DNA from 4 places in the Paenibacillus nicotianae genome. Region 1 is predicted to be linked to each of the others. Evidence: riboswitches for the same ligand, from Rfam matches in the RefSeq annotation. Region 1 holds a riboswitch; each other region holds the start of a gene.
The links. A riboswitch is a leader RNA that binds a small molecule or an ion and turns the genes downstream of it on or off. The one in region 1 is predicted to bind cyclic di-AMP.

Region 1 (3,184 bases):
AGATACGTATGGTACCAACACCACACCAGATGAAGCTTTATTTATTCAGACAGGACAAGCGTATCAGGGTTATATCACTACAGAAGGGGAAAGTCGCTGGTTTTATACGCAAGTCACGACTCCTGCCAAATTAACTTCTTTTTTGAGTGTAGTAAATTCGGCTGCTATCGATTATGATCTTTCACTGTATTACTTAAATGAAGAGACTTCCCAGATTCAACAAGTCGCTTTTTCTACTAAAGGACCTACACAATATGAACAGCTTAGTCACATTGCCAAAGCAGGTTATTATTTTATTAGAGTTAGTTCGTATCAAGGTGCAGATACCACTAATCCATTTACCGTATTTGCAGTAACATCGGATAGTTATGATGCGAATGAGCCGGACGATAACCCGTGGCTAGCTAAAGATCGCGGAGCTGCTCCTTTTGTCAGTACACAGAATATTGATAATAGTTTTGATGAAGATTGGACAAAAGTAACTTTGACAGCTCAGTCTAAAATGAATTTACGGTTAGACAATACATCGACCTATGGAACGTATCAGTTGCAGTTATTTAATGCTAATCTTGTAAGTCAGGGTACACTGGCACAAAATACAAATGGTCAGGTTACATTACCGGCTGGAACGTATTATATTCAAGTGTTAGCTCCTTCCACATTCGATTTAACGACTCCATACAAATTATCTGTTAATTATCAGACAGCAGATGTATCAAGAGTTGTTATTAGTGATATTACAACAGATGGCGGTGTCTACGGATTTATTAACTATGGTCAAGGCAATAAATGGCGTGTGAAAAATAATATTGTAATCACAGGTCGTGCATTAGATGCAACAGGTAATCCTGTAGGGAATGCGATAGTCACAACCAATATCACTACCATTTTAAATAACAAAGTGATTTCTGGTACAGCGACTACAGATGCTACAGGTCATTTTACAATGCCGGTCTCTATCAATAATCCGGGAGTAGGACAATATACGTTCCAATCGTCCAGATACAGACATTATTATGATATTGTCAGAATTCAATTTTTCAACAATGGAAAACAACTAAATTCAGACATTAGCACGTTGTACCATTTTGCTTACGAAATTTATACAGGTTAACATAACGTAGCAAAATGATAGGATGTTGCGTAATAAATGACATAATCGTTTTCAGAATCTACTGCAAATCAATGATAAATATCATGTAACAAAAATAAAAAAGTAGATAAACGATGAAAAAGAGAGAAAATAGAAGCCTGAGATAGATAAGTTTTCAATAGTTATCTGAAAATGAAAGCTGTGATGATTCACAGCTTTTTTTGCGTTTTTTCTCAGCTTTACAGTTGACAGGTACAGGCGTATTATTCATTGCAGGCAGTTGATGAATAGGATTCAGCAACTGATATAAATGAAGTTTCCAATGTTTTTGATCGCTGAGTTTTCGGTACTAACCGAAAAACGGGGGAACCAAATTGCGACTTCACAAAACGGTGTGAGAGCCGGAATGTGAATCGTTGGGGTGAATCTGCATACTGACTTAACCATGGTACAGTCAGACAATGCAGTAGGGCGACTCTCACCGCCCGAATCCGACAGCTAACCTCGTAAGCGTGGATTAGGAGAGAAGTGTGAAGCTTGTGCCGATCTGACACAGTGTAATACGACTCTGTGTTTTTTGATATGTTAACAATGTCACGACGCTTAATTTTCATATGCATATGAAAAGCGGGGGAACCAATCGTTGATGAAAATAACTGATAGAAGAGTCAGTTACTACACAACATGGGGTGAATTCCGGTATCTACCGGAACGGGCAATCTTCCAGCCCGAATCCGACAGCTAACTCCGTAAGCGTATAGGGGAGAACTCCTAACCAGCAACTTGGCAGGTACACGATAAGTGTGCGTGTTTGTAGAGGGCTGGGGAAAAGTTCTGCTTTTCTCCAGGCTTCTTTTTTTATGCCTTTTTTAGCAAATATTACTTACAAAACGAATGCAGGGAGTCTTATACCTATGATGGATATACTGATGATTGGATTATTATTGATAATGACTTTGGGATTGAGCGGGTTGCTGCAATGGGCATCTGTAGCTATCGGAGAAAGAAGGAATGAGCGATGACTTGGCTGCTGTGGATTATTATTGGTGGGTTAACCATCTATCTATGTTACGCATTGATTTATCCAGAAAAATTCTAAAGGGTCAGGGGAGAACATCGTGAGTATCTTTTCATATATCGGAATTGCAGTCACTTTTATTATCGCTTTAATTATCGCTCGTCCAACCGGACATTATATTGCATATGCTTTTGAAAATAAACCGAATCGCTTAGATCGTTGGTTTTATCCAATTGAGAAATGGATATACAGGTTCGGCGGTATCAAAAATGAAAATCAAACCTGGAAGCAGTATGCAGGCGCTGTTCTTATCAGTAATGCAGTGATCTTGCTGATAGCATATCTGATCTTTCGTTTCCAACACATTTTACCAATGAATCCAGCAGGGATTACCAGTATGAGCCCTGATCTAGCATTCAATACAGCGATCAGCTTTATTACAAATACGAATTTACAGCATTACAGCGGTGAAAGTGGTTTATCTTTATTCTCACAAATGACAGCAATTATCTTTATGATGTTTGTCTCACCGGCAACAGGGATTGCAGTCGCAATTGCATTTATTAGAGGATTGACCGGTAAGCCGCTGGGTAATTTCTTTACGGACTTGGTACGGGCAATCACACGAATTTTGTTACCTCTTACTTTTATTATGGCGCTTGTGTTTGTTGGATTAGGTATGCCGCAGACCTTGCATACAGTCATAACAGCTCAGACTTTACAAGGAACAGAGCAACAGATTGGTACCGGTCCAATAGGATCATTTCTAGCAATCAAAGAATTAGGGAATAACGGTGGTGGATATTTCGGAGCCAACTCTGCACACCCTTTTGAAAATCCAGGCGGATTCAGTAATATGTTGCAAATGTTGATGATGTTATTGGTTCCAATGTCACTGCCATTTACGTACGGCAAAATGGTCGGCAACTCCAAACAAGGTAGAGTATTATTTGTTTCGATGGTCATGATGTTTGTCGTGATGCTTAGTGTATCACTTGTCAGTGAATTTCAAGGAAATCCGTTGATTAACCAATTAGGTATTCAACATCAGTCGGGATCAATGGAAGGGAAAG
Region 2 (3,184 bases), on a different contig from region 1:
ACGTTACCTTGAGATACCCGATCAGCAACATCGAAGCAGGCTGATCGATACATTTACTATTCGACTGATCTGTAGATATATCGTTAGATCCTGCTATCGCCGATTCTAGTGTTCGCAAATAGATATTGAGACTATGAGAGTGCGGTTCAAATGCGATATAAAAATCACCGATCGCACGACTGCACAGTTGAATATACCTCTCTGGCATACAGCACTCCTACTTGTTATTGATTATTTTTGTAGAAATTGAATCGTATATTGAATCGCTTCTAAAGCTTCTTGTACAAATGCTTTATTTTCTTTTTCCCATTCATTCGGATCATCCATAAATGAATCGTCTAACCAATCTTCCAGTCCAGCTACTATTTTGCGACGTTCATTAGGTTGTGCAGGTGCTTTTCCTCGTAATGCTTGGATCGCACTACGCATCACTTTGCAAGAAGATTGGATAAAAGGATAATCATCTTTATCCCATGCTTTGGCATTATCCATATCGTAAAACGCAATCCACTTTTCAATAATTGAAGCGGCTTGTTTGGGTTCTAATTGAGGCATATTGTAATTCTCCATTTCTATAATTAAAAATTGAAATATATCTGACTATGATTTGGCGGATTTGTTCATCGCAACAGAGCGACTCTGCGACTCGTCTGCGATGCGTTGCAATTGATCTGACATATATACTTGAGTACCTGACTTGGAGATCTGAGCGATTCGATACATCGCTCGTGCAACGTCACCTGCTTCGATACCGCGATATTTACGAAGAGGCCCTATCATTAGAAATGATAATGCTTGAGAGACCACAGCGCCAAATTGCTCCCCTGCGCGGCTATTTTTACGTTTGCCTAACAATAAAGACGGGCGAACAATCGATAACGAAGAATAACCTACTTGTTGCAATCGTTGCTCCATATCACCTTTGGTACGTGTATAGAAAATACTTGATTTGGGATCAGCACCCATCGAACTGATCACGATAAACTGCTTGGCTCCTTGTTTGTAAGCCACCATAGCTACAGATACCGGGTACAATACATCAATTTCGATCATCTGTGCTTGAGTACCTGCTTGCTTAATCGTTGTACCGAGACAGCAAAAGACATCGTCTGCTTGCATCTCTGCACGATAATCTTCTAGTCTACGATAATCCACTACGATCTGTTGCAACTTCAGATGTTGTAGTTGCTGCACAGGTTCGCGGACAAGAGCAATCACTCGTGTATATTCTGTGCTGTCTAATAACTGACGCACTAATTTTTTGCCAACAAGACCTGTTGCTCCAGCGACAAGGGCTGTTTTACCGATCACAACGATCATCTCCATTCTGCGCATCAACTTGGTTCTCTATCTTCTTTATTATCAAGATATCAGCACCAAATTGCAAAATAAAATGATCGTTCGATCAGCAGTCTTTTTTTATAATAAAAACGAAGCGCTACTTCCATTGGTATGAATAATATAATCTGCACCAAGACCACGATAAATTAAGCGTGATTGATTGCCTTCGGTAATCACATATAGCTTCTCTGATGTCCATGCACGACAGATCTGAATATACCGACAACATAAAGGTAGACTACGTTCAAATAAATAGATTTTGCCAATATTCAATTGCGGGATACGCCATAAGTCCTGGCGCTGCGTATCGATCACCAGAATATGCTCAATACCTATCTTTTCAAAGCGAAGCTGATCTGCCTGACTATTCACTATAATAGCAAACGGTATTTTTTTAACTTTGAGTAATTGAATAAATTGTTCTCCTGCTACTGTAGCAGGCGATACCAGTACAAATTCCTGTTCGTACTCCATGCGTGTTCGCTCTCCTCCACTCATTGTAGACAACAAAAAAAGCCGTTAGAAGAGGACCTCTTCATCAGCTTCTAAAACAGGCGCAAAAAAAGCCCCTGATATGGCATAGATGACTGTTGTCGTCTCTCTTATTGCAGCTTACGAGGTTAGCTGACGGATTCGGAAGTAAGAGTCTCCCTACAGATAGTTCGGTCGAAGCCTTTCTATCTGATTCACCCCTGAATAGATCTGTACCATCTTGTCTATTCGTATGGTTCCCCCGCTTTCTGAAAGGTCTGGATATAGCCTTTCAGTCATTAAGCTGTAATGAACTTGAATGAAATCATACGCCCGCCTTTTTCGTTTGTAAAGTAGTCTAGCTACGTGTAAGGAGCGAATTTGAATCAATTCTATTACCTTTTCCACATTATGCTCTTATTTGCATGATCTCATCCTTCTTTTTCTACTATTTGCACACGATTTATATAAACGGTTGTATAAGCGAGTATAAGAGACATTAGAACGTGATTAAGCCAAATGAATCCGATTACATCGTTATTTTCAAGCGTATAACGTCTATTAAAAGCTTACATTTGATTTTACTTCTACCTTCAACGGGACTATGATTGCTAACAATATCTGACATCACAAAAATGTAACAGCTACTTATTGTTCTGCTTTTACTGTGTATAGAGATAGCGATTTTATTTGAAGGAGTGTAGATTTGAGATGAGTTTAATTTCGCCGATCGCGCCTGTTGCTAATACTGTGTCTAAGGTGGATGTGTCTACCCATACTATTCATTCTATTGAAGTATTCCAATATGATAATCATCTGCTTGCCTTACCTGATATGGATGGGTATTTGCATTGCGGGTTGTTAAAAATAGCAAGTCACGGGATTACAGGGTGGGCAGAATATTCGTTTACCGATCAGGTTCAACATTTAGATTTGGTGAAATGGTGTCGGGTGTTCACTGCTCTCAAAAAATGCTCGTTACCGCAGGCGCAATCTTATATCGACCAACATCATGATCTATGGGGAGATGTACGCAGTCAGGTGATGTTAGATGCTCTGACCGACCTATCTAGTCGTCTACAAGATCCTCCAGATGTATGGGCATCTTCTGATATACTGGTGAATCATGCTTTTTTGTTAGATTATACAATCGCTTATTATTCCTTTTAAATAATTATGGTTAATGGATCATAACTACCTCAATAAAGGAGTGTATTTAGCTTGAATTCTGAAAAGATTATGGTCTGTGTATATTATGGCCCCAATGGAGAACGATTGATCAGGCGTGGTATTCATTTATCTCAACTTATTCAATCTCCACTGTGTGTAATGAGTGTCATCGATCATCCGCTTGATGAAATGGATCAACAAC
Region 3 (3,184 bases), on a different contig from region 1:
AAGACGTTCTGTTAATGCACCAATCCCCGGCCCAATTTCTAACGCTCCATTTTCAGGTGTTAATTCGGCTGCTTCTACAATTTTGTTCAAAATATTCGAATCGATCAAAAAGTTCTGACCCAAGCTTTTTTTAAACGAGAAGCCGTATTTATTAATAATTTCTTTGGTTCGTTTGGGTGTCGCTATATCTAGTCGTTCATCCATATTATTATTCTTCCTCCGCTTCCATTTGTGAAAGAGCTGCTGCAAATTCTTCACGGCTAATGCCAAAAATACGCAAACGCTTGTGGAATTGCTTTCCATTGCCATATCCTATCCCTAACAAATTGCCCATTTTCATTCTTCGCTCTGCCGCATCAGCACTCATCACAAGTCCTGTCATAATTAAGTCTTCCCAATCGATCAAAACTTCCGCTTCTGGCATCTCCGAATGTACACGTGCCAGTGCTTCACGAATCGCTTCAGGAGAAGCATTTTCAACACCGATATCACCTTTGAGCGTCGCTTCGCTTTCAGGAATAAAAGCATGCTTACAGCCTGGTACTTTCTGCGCGACGATTTTCCGTATCCGTTCACCTGCAAAATCAGGATCTGTTAATATAATCACACCGCGACGTTCTTGAGCTAACTTCACCCGACGAATTACATGAGCTCCTATCGCTGAACCGCCTGTCTCGATCGTATCTGCGTCTACAGCTCGTTTGATGGCTACTGTATCGTCTCTACCTTCCACCACAATCACTTCTTTAATCACGTTGATTGTACGCTTCCCTTCACTCTGTAAATAATGACCTCTATCGATTCACTCTAAATTGATCTTAACAGAACAAAAAGAAGAGGAATATTCCTCTTCTTTTTGTTTTCCTTATTCACGCTCATGGTTAATATTATTTATATCATATAACAGATGACTGGGCTTAAGCAATGGCGTTATCCCAATCAACACCCTACTTAGGGTTTAACCGGACCGATTACATATACAGTGTAACCGGATTTACGTCCAAATGCTCTCGCTTGGCTCAAGCTGTCTATATATACGTCGATTTTATTACCGTTAATAGCACTACCGGTATCTTCAGCACGGCGGAAGCCAATGCCTTCAATGTATACCCACCATCCCATCGGAATGACACTCGTATCGACTGCAATCGTACGACCTTCTGTTACACGTGCTCCAGAAGCAGTCACTGTACCTAGACCGGGTTCTTGAGACGAATAAGCAGTAAGAGATACATTGTTCAGTACTTTCGCATAAGAGAAATCTACACCTGCTTTGGAAGTACTATTACTGGAACCTCCACTAGATGAAGCAGCTGCAAGAAGCTTAGGCTCTTCTTTTTTCGTACCTATTGCTACAATCTTGTCTTGCACTTTTGCGGTTGTTTTTTTATCAACCATACGTTTGGAGACGAATTCTCCATCTTCGTATACTTTCTCGATGTATTGAACCACTTTTCCTGTTTGACCACTTTGTACTAGCTTTGTTTTACCTTCAACCAGAGAAGCATCGGTTTTTTTAACCGTTTGATAAGGAATCTTTACAACTTTTTTCGCTACAAAAGATTTGGTGCGAACAATCTTGATATCCATATTGTCATGAACTGAAGATTCCATTGCTGGTGTAAGTTGATCTTCACCTGACAATGTTAATCCAGCTTGCTCCAATGTGTTACCAACTGTTTTAGAGGTGGTATAGATTTTCTTAGTGCCACCATCTGCCGTAATGTTTACTGCAACCGCATGGTTAATATAAACTTTATCCCCATCTTGAAGCGCGCCATTCATCGGCATAGATACTTTATCTTGTGGTGCGACTTTAATTTGATTTTCATCAAGCAGTTGAGAAAGCATCAATTTACGTGTTTCCACCGTTTGTGCTTTGCCGTCAATGACTACAGAAATATTTTTACCCGCTTGATTATAAAGTAGGGACAATAGCATCACTGCAAGAGCGATGACCAATAATGCAGCCCACAATACATAGCGTAGGTTTTGTTGCTTCCAACTCAGCGCGTAAGACATGCTGGATGAGCGCGAACCATGGGTTTTTTCGAAAGGAGCAATTGCCACTTCTTCCGTCCTCCTTCATAGTCTCGCCGTCTAGCTGTGACGTAATAGTATATGACGCGACTATATAACAGAATTTTCACAGGCTGATCGTAAGCATAAGATTATCGAATCTGTGTGATAATCTTTCGTGATGTTCAAAAATGCCTGCGCCATGGTCAGTCTAAGGGACATACCTAATATCTGAAAGATCAAGCTTCAAATATCGTATCTCTGTATCTTTTCCTTTTAGCCAAAACAAAAGAAGCCTCTGGAAAAGAGCAAGAGCAACTTTTCCTTGGCTCCCGACGTATTTGAATACAGTTCGGAAAACGTTAGAAAATACGAGGTTGCCTCTGCATCGCTTACGGGGTTAGCTGTCGGATTCGGACATATCATATTGCCTGCCCTGTGAAGGATCCTCCGCTCATGGCGCGAGTACCTCCAATTCACCCCATAGACCCTGTAAAAGGAATCATACATAATGACTTCGGTATTCTGATAATAATGGCTTGAAGACATATGTTGGTTCCCCCGTTTTCCTATGCAGGAAACTCAGCGAGACCGAATCATGGAATCTTGCGTGATAACAGCAAGATTAAATCACTGATGAAATAATATCCCGAACCCAACCCTCATGTAAAGCGACCAGCAAGCACGTTTTTCTGAATAAATGGTTAAAAAGTTGTCATATTCTCCGATTTTTTAAAGATAATTTATTCATATATCGATTTAACGATGTTTTTTGCGTGATTTACTCTGTTTTTCATCGAATGCCAAATCGTTCCAGTGCATTTTTAGTTGTAATTGTACTAATTTCTTCCAGTGATATCCCTTTTAGCTCCGCAGCCGCTTCGGCTACAAGTGTCACATAACCGGACTCATTTCGTTTTCCACGATAAGGATGTGGTGTCAAAAATGGGGAGTCTGTTTCAAGTAAAAGACGGTCCATAGGAACCTTTTGTAACACCTCTTTAGGTTGCTTTGCATTTTTGAAAGTAATTGGTCCTCCAAACGATAAATGGAAGCCCATATCAAGACACATTTTGGCTGTTTCCCAGCTCCCTGAAAACGAATGCATCACGCCTCCTACTTCATGTGCTTTTTCTTCACGCAAAATCTTCACAATATCTTCGTG
Region 4 (3,184 bases), on a different contig from region 1:
ATTCATTGGAAACGCCATAAAGATTGTTGCTGCTGTACCGACAAAAATAATGACATAAGCGGCTGGGTTATTTACCAGATTGATAAGAGGGGCCCCTTTTAAAAGCATACCGAATATAAGTGAACCCAAACCTAGTATTAGACCGATAATTGTTGAAATTTGCATAATACACCTCGTCCGTGAGTATAATAGTTTATCTTTCTCATCATTCACTTCCATGTAATGATGTGTTCTCCAAAAACATCTGATACTCTTTTATCGACAAGATATGCTGCATTATTAAGAGTTTTTTAGTGTATATTTGCGTTATAATGTAAATAAGTTGGAAATTGTAACAATATCGACAGATCGGGAGGTTAAGTATGGGCGTTAAGCATGGAAGAGATTATGAAGCGATATTGAGTGATTTAACATCAGCAGTAGCGATGATTCCAGACAGTTATTTGTTTTTTGATATGGAACCTCAAGAGTGGGAAGTACTTGCTGAAGCTGAACGAAATGAAGTAAATGAAGCATTGGCAGAGGACTTATTTTTTGCGCTTGGTTCACAATCGACGATCTATGTAGGTAGTGGAGTAGTCATTTATGATGCAGATACACATCGTATTGATATTTTGATTGGCAAAGAAGAGATGACATTTGTAACTTTGATCTAACCAGATATCAATAAATATGGATATAGCAAAAGCACAGCGCAGATGGATTAGAAAATCATCTACGCTGTGCTTTTTGTTGGTTTATATATCAAGATCAAGATAGCGTGTATGAGGAGGAGCTTGATAGACCATACAATAGAAAGGCTTCATACCATCAGGCGTTCTACGTTCATACATGTCTGTGATATAAAAACCTGCTTTTTGATACGTACGAATAGCACGTTGATTCCAAGTTAACACTTCCAAATCAATTTCTGCTGTAGCATTACGGTTTTGAGCCGTTTTTACAATAGCCTCTACAAAAGCTTCTCCATAACCATGACCGCACAGATCAGGGCGCATGCCAATACCTAAACGTATCGTATTTCCCAATGGAAAAAGTTGAGCAAACCCGGCTAACTGTTCTTTTTGATCCAGTACCGATAAGTATTGTTGTTGCCGAATCTCTGGATCGCCGAACTCAATTCCTAATTCTTTCATTTGTGCCCAGGGCATCCAACCGTAAATATTATAAGGAGGATCGTATACCCATGTACATACTTCAGCAGCATGTTGTTCTGTCAAAGGAATCGTATGAAAAATAGAATGTGGCAGTGAGCTCATGATCTAACCTCCTCTGACTGTACTTTGTATCTACCATAAAAAAATCTTAAAAAATTTGCAATATCCTGTTTACCATAATTACGAGTAGGTTAATAATAAGTAGACATAATTATAAAGAACAATTTTATATAAATTTACGATTTTATGTAACCTATTAGGTGTTTGATACGTCTTACTTATATAGGAACATAAAAAAACCACTAAAGATTCTGGCGGGAATCTTCAATGGTTATAGGTTAATTTATATGAGTTGTAAATACGATGATTAATTGTCAGTTGCGAAGGTGTTATATGTGGAATCGCTCATAACACGTTTAGCACCAACGTAACGATTTTGATAGTAATCCATGCTCAAACTGTCAATTCTCACACCTTTGGAAGTAGAAGCGTGTGCGAAGTTACCATTTCCTACATAAACTGCTACATGTGAAACGCCAGCCCCGGTAGTATTGAAAAATAACAGATCTCCAGCAATTAAATCACTTTTTGATACAGGCTCACCGACTTGGTATTGAGAACTAGATTGGCGAGGAAGATCAATGTTCATTTTGCTGAATACATATTGTGTAAATCCTGAGCAGTCAAAACCGCTGAAAGATGTTCCACCAATACGATAAGGTGTTCCAATAGCTCCATCAATAACTTGATCCATTTTAGAATCTGCATGCGCACTTGTTACTCCAAGTGACGTAAATGCAATAGCAAGTCCCATTACTGCGGCTGTTAGTTTCTTTTTCATGTTCAAAATCGATTGTCCCCTTCCAATTGCCTACGAGGTTAGCTTAAGGATTCGGTAGAAGGTATTCCCCTATGATCCCTCTGAAACAAGATCAATTCACCCAAAACGGTTCCCCCGTTTCCCGGTACCACGGAATTTGGCTCAAAGCGTGGTGTGTACCGTATACGGATTACTACGACAAAACGACAAAATTTTCAGTTGCTATAAAGGTTACAGCATTTAGTTTTAAAGTTTACAAAGTTGTTACTAAAATCTCACTGGATTTATTCTACCAGAGGTTTTTTACTTTGGCAAACCTTTATTCATCTGTTTTTAAGATTTGTTTTTATATTTTCGTATCAAATCTCTATAAAAGCCTGTGGTTACAGCTTTTTTAAAAGTTAAAAAATTTTAATCTTTTGCTCATATCATGACGTTTATTGAATAATTATGATCACTATATATACTTTATTCGGTTCGACCGTTGTAATAATTAACGTTTTTTCCCTTTTTTTATGAAAATCTATGACAGTAATCGACTTTATTGGCTTTTAACTCAATATTCGCTACAATATGAATAATAAATTGAACTATAAATCTATGTATAATAACCTTATTTATACTGACCCCACAAAGGAGTATTCGAACAATATGGATGAAAATCAACCAAGTAAAAAGTCGATGTCACTTAATATTGTAAGTAGTAGTGCAAAAAGCAGTAAACATAAAGGTTTTGGAGCAGGAGCTATTAACCTCAATAATGTGTCCCCTATCATTATAGACCATGGCGAAGCAAAAATCGATGTTGGTGCAATGCATGCCAAAAGTAAAGTAGAAAAAGGAATCAAATTTACGACGAACCGCGAAGAAGTGAATGGTGGTCGTCAAGTATGGTTAGTCTGGGTAGCAGTCGATAAATTAGCTGAAGGTGTCAATTACGCTGGTGCTACTGCTTGTGAAATGTGGATTAATGAAGAAGAGAAAAAAGGTTGGAAAATTCTCGCAGAGCATGTGAATAAGTTAGATTATGCTATCAAGCGCCGTATTATGTTAGAAGGTCTAGGAAGCGAAGAAAAAGCAGCACTCAAAAAATTATTAGTCGCTCATAATGAAGAATGGTGGAACCAATCTTCTGAAGAGTTTAAAACAGCGTTAGAAGGTTAATAACACTTTATATAGTCTACAAGTTGTACAAAAGACCGACGAC

Region 2: linked by a shared signal. The riboswitch ahead of ACFSGI_RS19790 (hypothetical protein) and the one ahead of kdpF (K(+)-transporting ATPase subunit F) in region 1 are both predicted to bind cyclic di-AMP.
Region 3: linked by a shared signal. The riboswitch ahead of ACFSGI_RS01910 (ubiquitin-like domain-containing protein) and the one ahead of kdpF (K(+)-transporting ATPase subunit F) in region 1 are both predicted to bind cyclic di-AMP.
Region 4: linked by a shared signal. The riboswitch ahead of ACFSGI_RS22405 (C40 family peptidase) and the one ahead of kdpF (K(+)-transporting ATPase subunit F) in region 1 are both predicted to bind cyclic di-AMP.

The regions. Positions count from the first base shown of each region.
Region 1 covers NZ_JBHUGF010000010.1:1,732,856-1,736,039, reverse strand. Annotated here, with positions in the region: gene ACFSGI_RS11680 (carboxypeptidase-like regulatory domain-containing protein) at 1-1,114, shown strand, start outside; cyclic di-AMP (ydaO/yuaA leader) riboswitch at 1,417-1,621, shown strand; cyclic di-AMP (ydaO/yuaA leader) riboswitch at 1,684-1,864, shown strand; gene kdpF (K(+)-transporting ATPase subunit F) at 2,112-2,192, shown strand; gene kdpA (potassium-transporting ATPase subunit KdpA) at 2,212-3,184, shown strand, end outside.
Region 2 covers NZ_JBHUGF010000011.1:231,667-234,850, reverse strand. Annotated here, with positions in the region: gene ACFSGI_RS19805 (hypothetical protein) at 1-208, opposite strand, end outside; gene ACFSGI_RS19800 (hypothetical protein) at 232-555, opposite strand; gene ACFSGI_RS19795 (NAD(P)H-binding protein) at 601-1,326, opposite strand; gene ACFSGI_RS19790 (hypothetical protein) at 1,420-1,815, opposite strand; cyclic di-AMP (ydaO/yuaA leader) riboswitch at 1,936-2,112, opposite strand; gene ACFSGI_RS19785 (hypothetical protein) at 2,524-2,982, shown strand; gene ACFSGI_RS19780 (universal stress protein) at 3,034-3,184, shown strand, end outside.
Region 3 covers NZ_JBHUGF010000002.1:39,673-42,856, forward strand. Annotated here, with positions in the region: gene rsmA (16S rRNA (adenine(1518)-N(6)/adenine(1519)-N(6))-dimethyltransferase RsmA) at 1-204, opposite strand, end outside; gene rnmV (ribonuclease M5) at 209-754, opposite strand; gene ACFSGI_RS01910 (ubiquitin-like domain-containing protein) at 952-2,070, opposite strand; cyclic di-AMP (ydaO/yuaA leader) riboswitch at 2,394-2,617, opposite strand; gene ACFSGI_RS01915 (TatD family hydrolase) at 2,813-3,184, opposite strand, start outside.
Region 4 covers NZ_JBHUGF010000012.1:33,031-36,214, reverse strand. Annotated here, with positions in the region: gene motA (flagellar motor stator protein MotA) at 1-165, opposite strand, end outside; gene ACFSGI_RS22415 (hypothetical protein) at 363-656, shown strand; gene ACFSGI_RS22410 (GNAT family N-acetyltransferase) at 738-1,250, opposite strand; gene ACFSGI_RS22405 (C40 family peptidase) at 1,525-1,998, opposite strand; cyclic di-AMP (ydaO/yuaA leader) riboswitch at 2,011-2,150, opposite strand; gene ACFSGI_RS22400 (YwhD family protein) at 2,629-3,141, shown strand.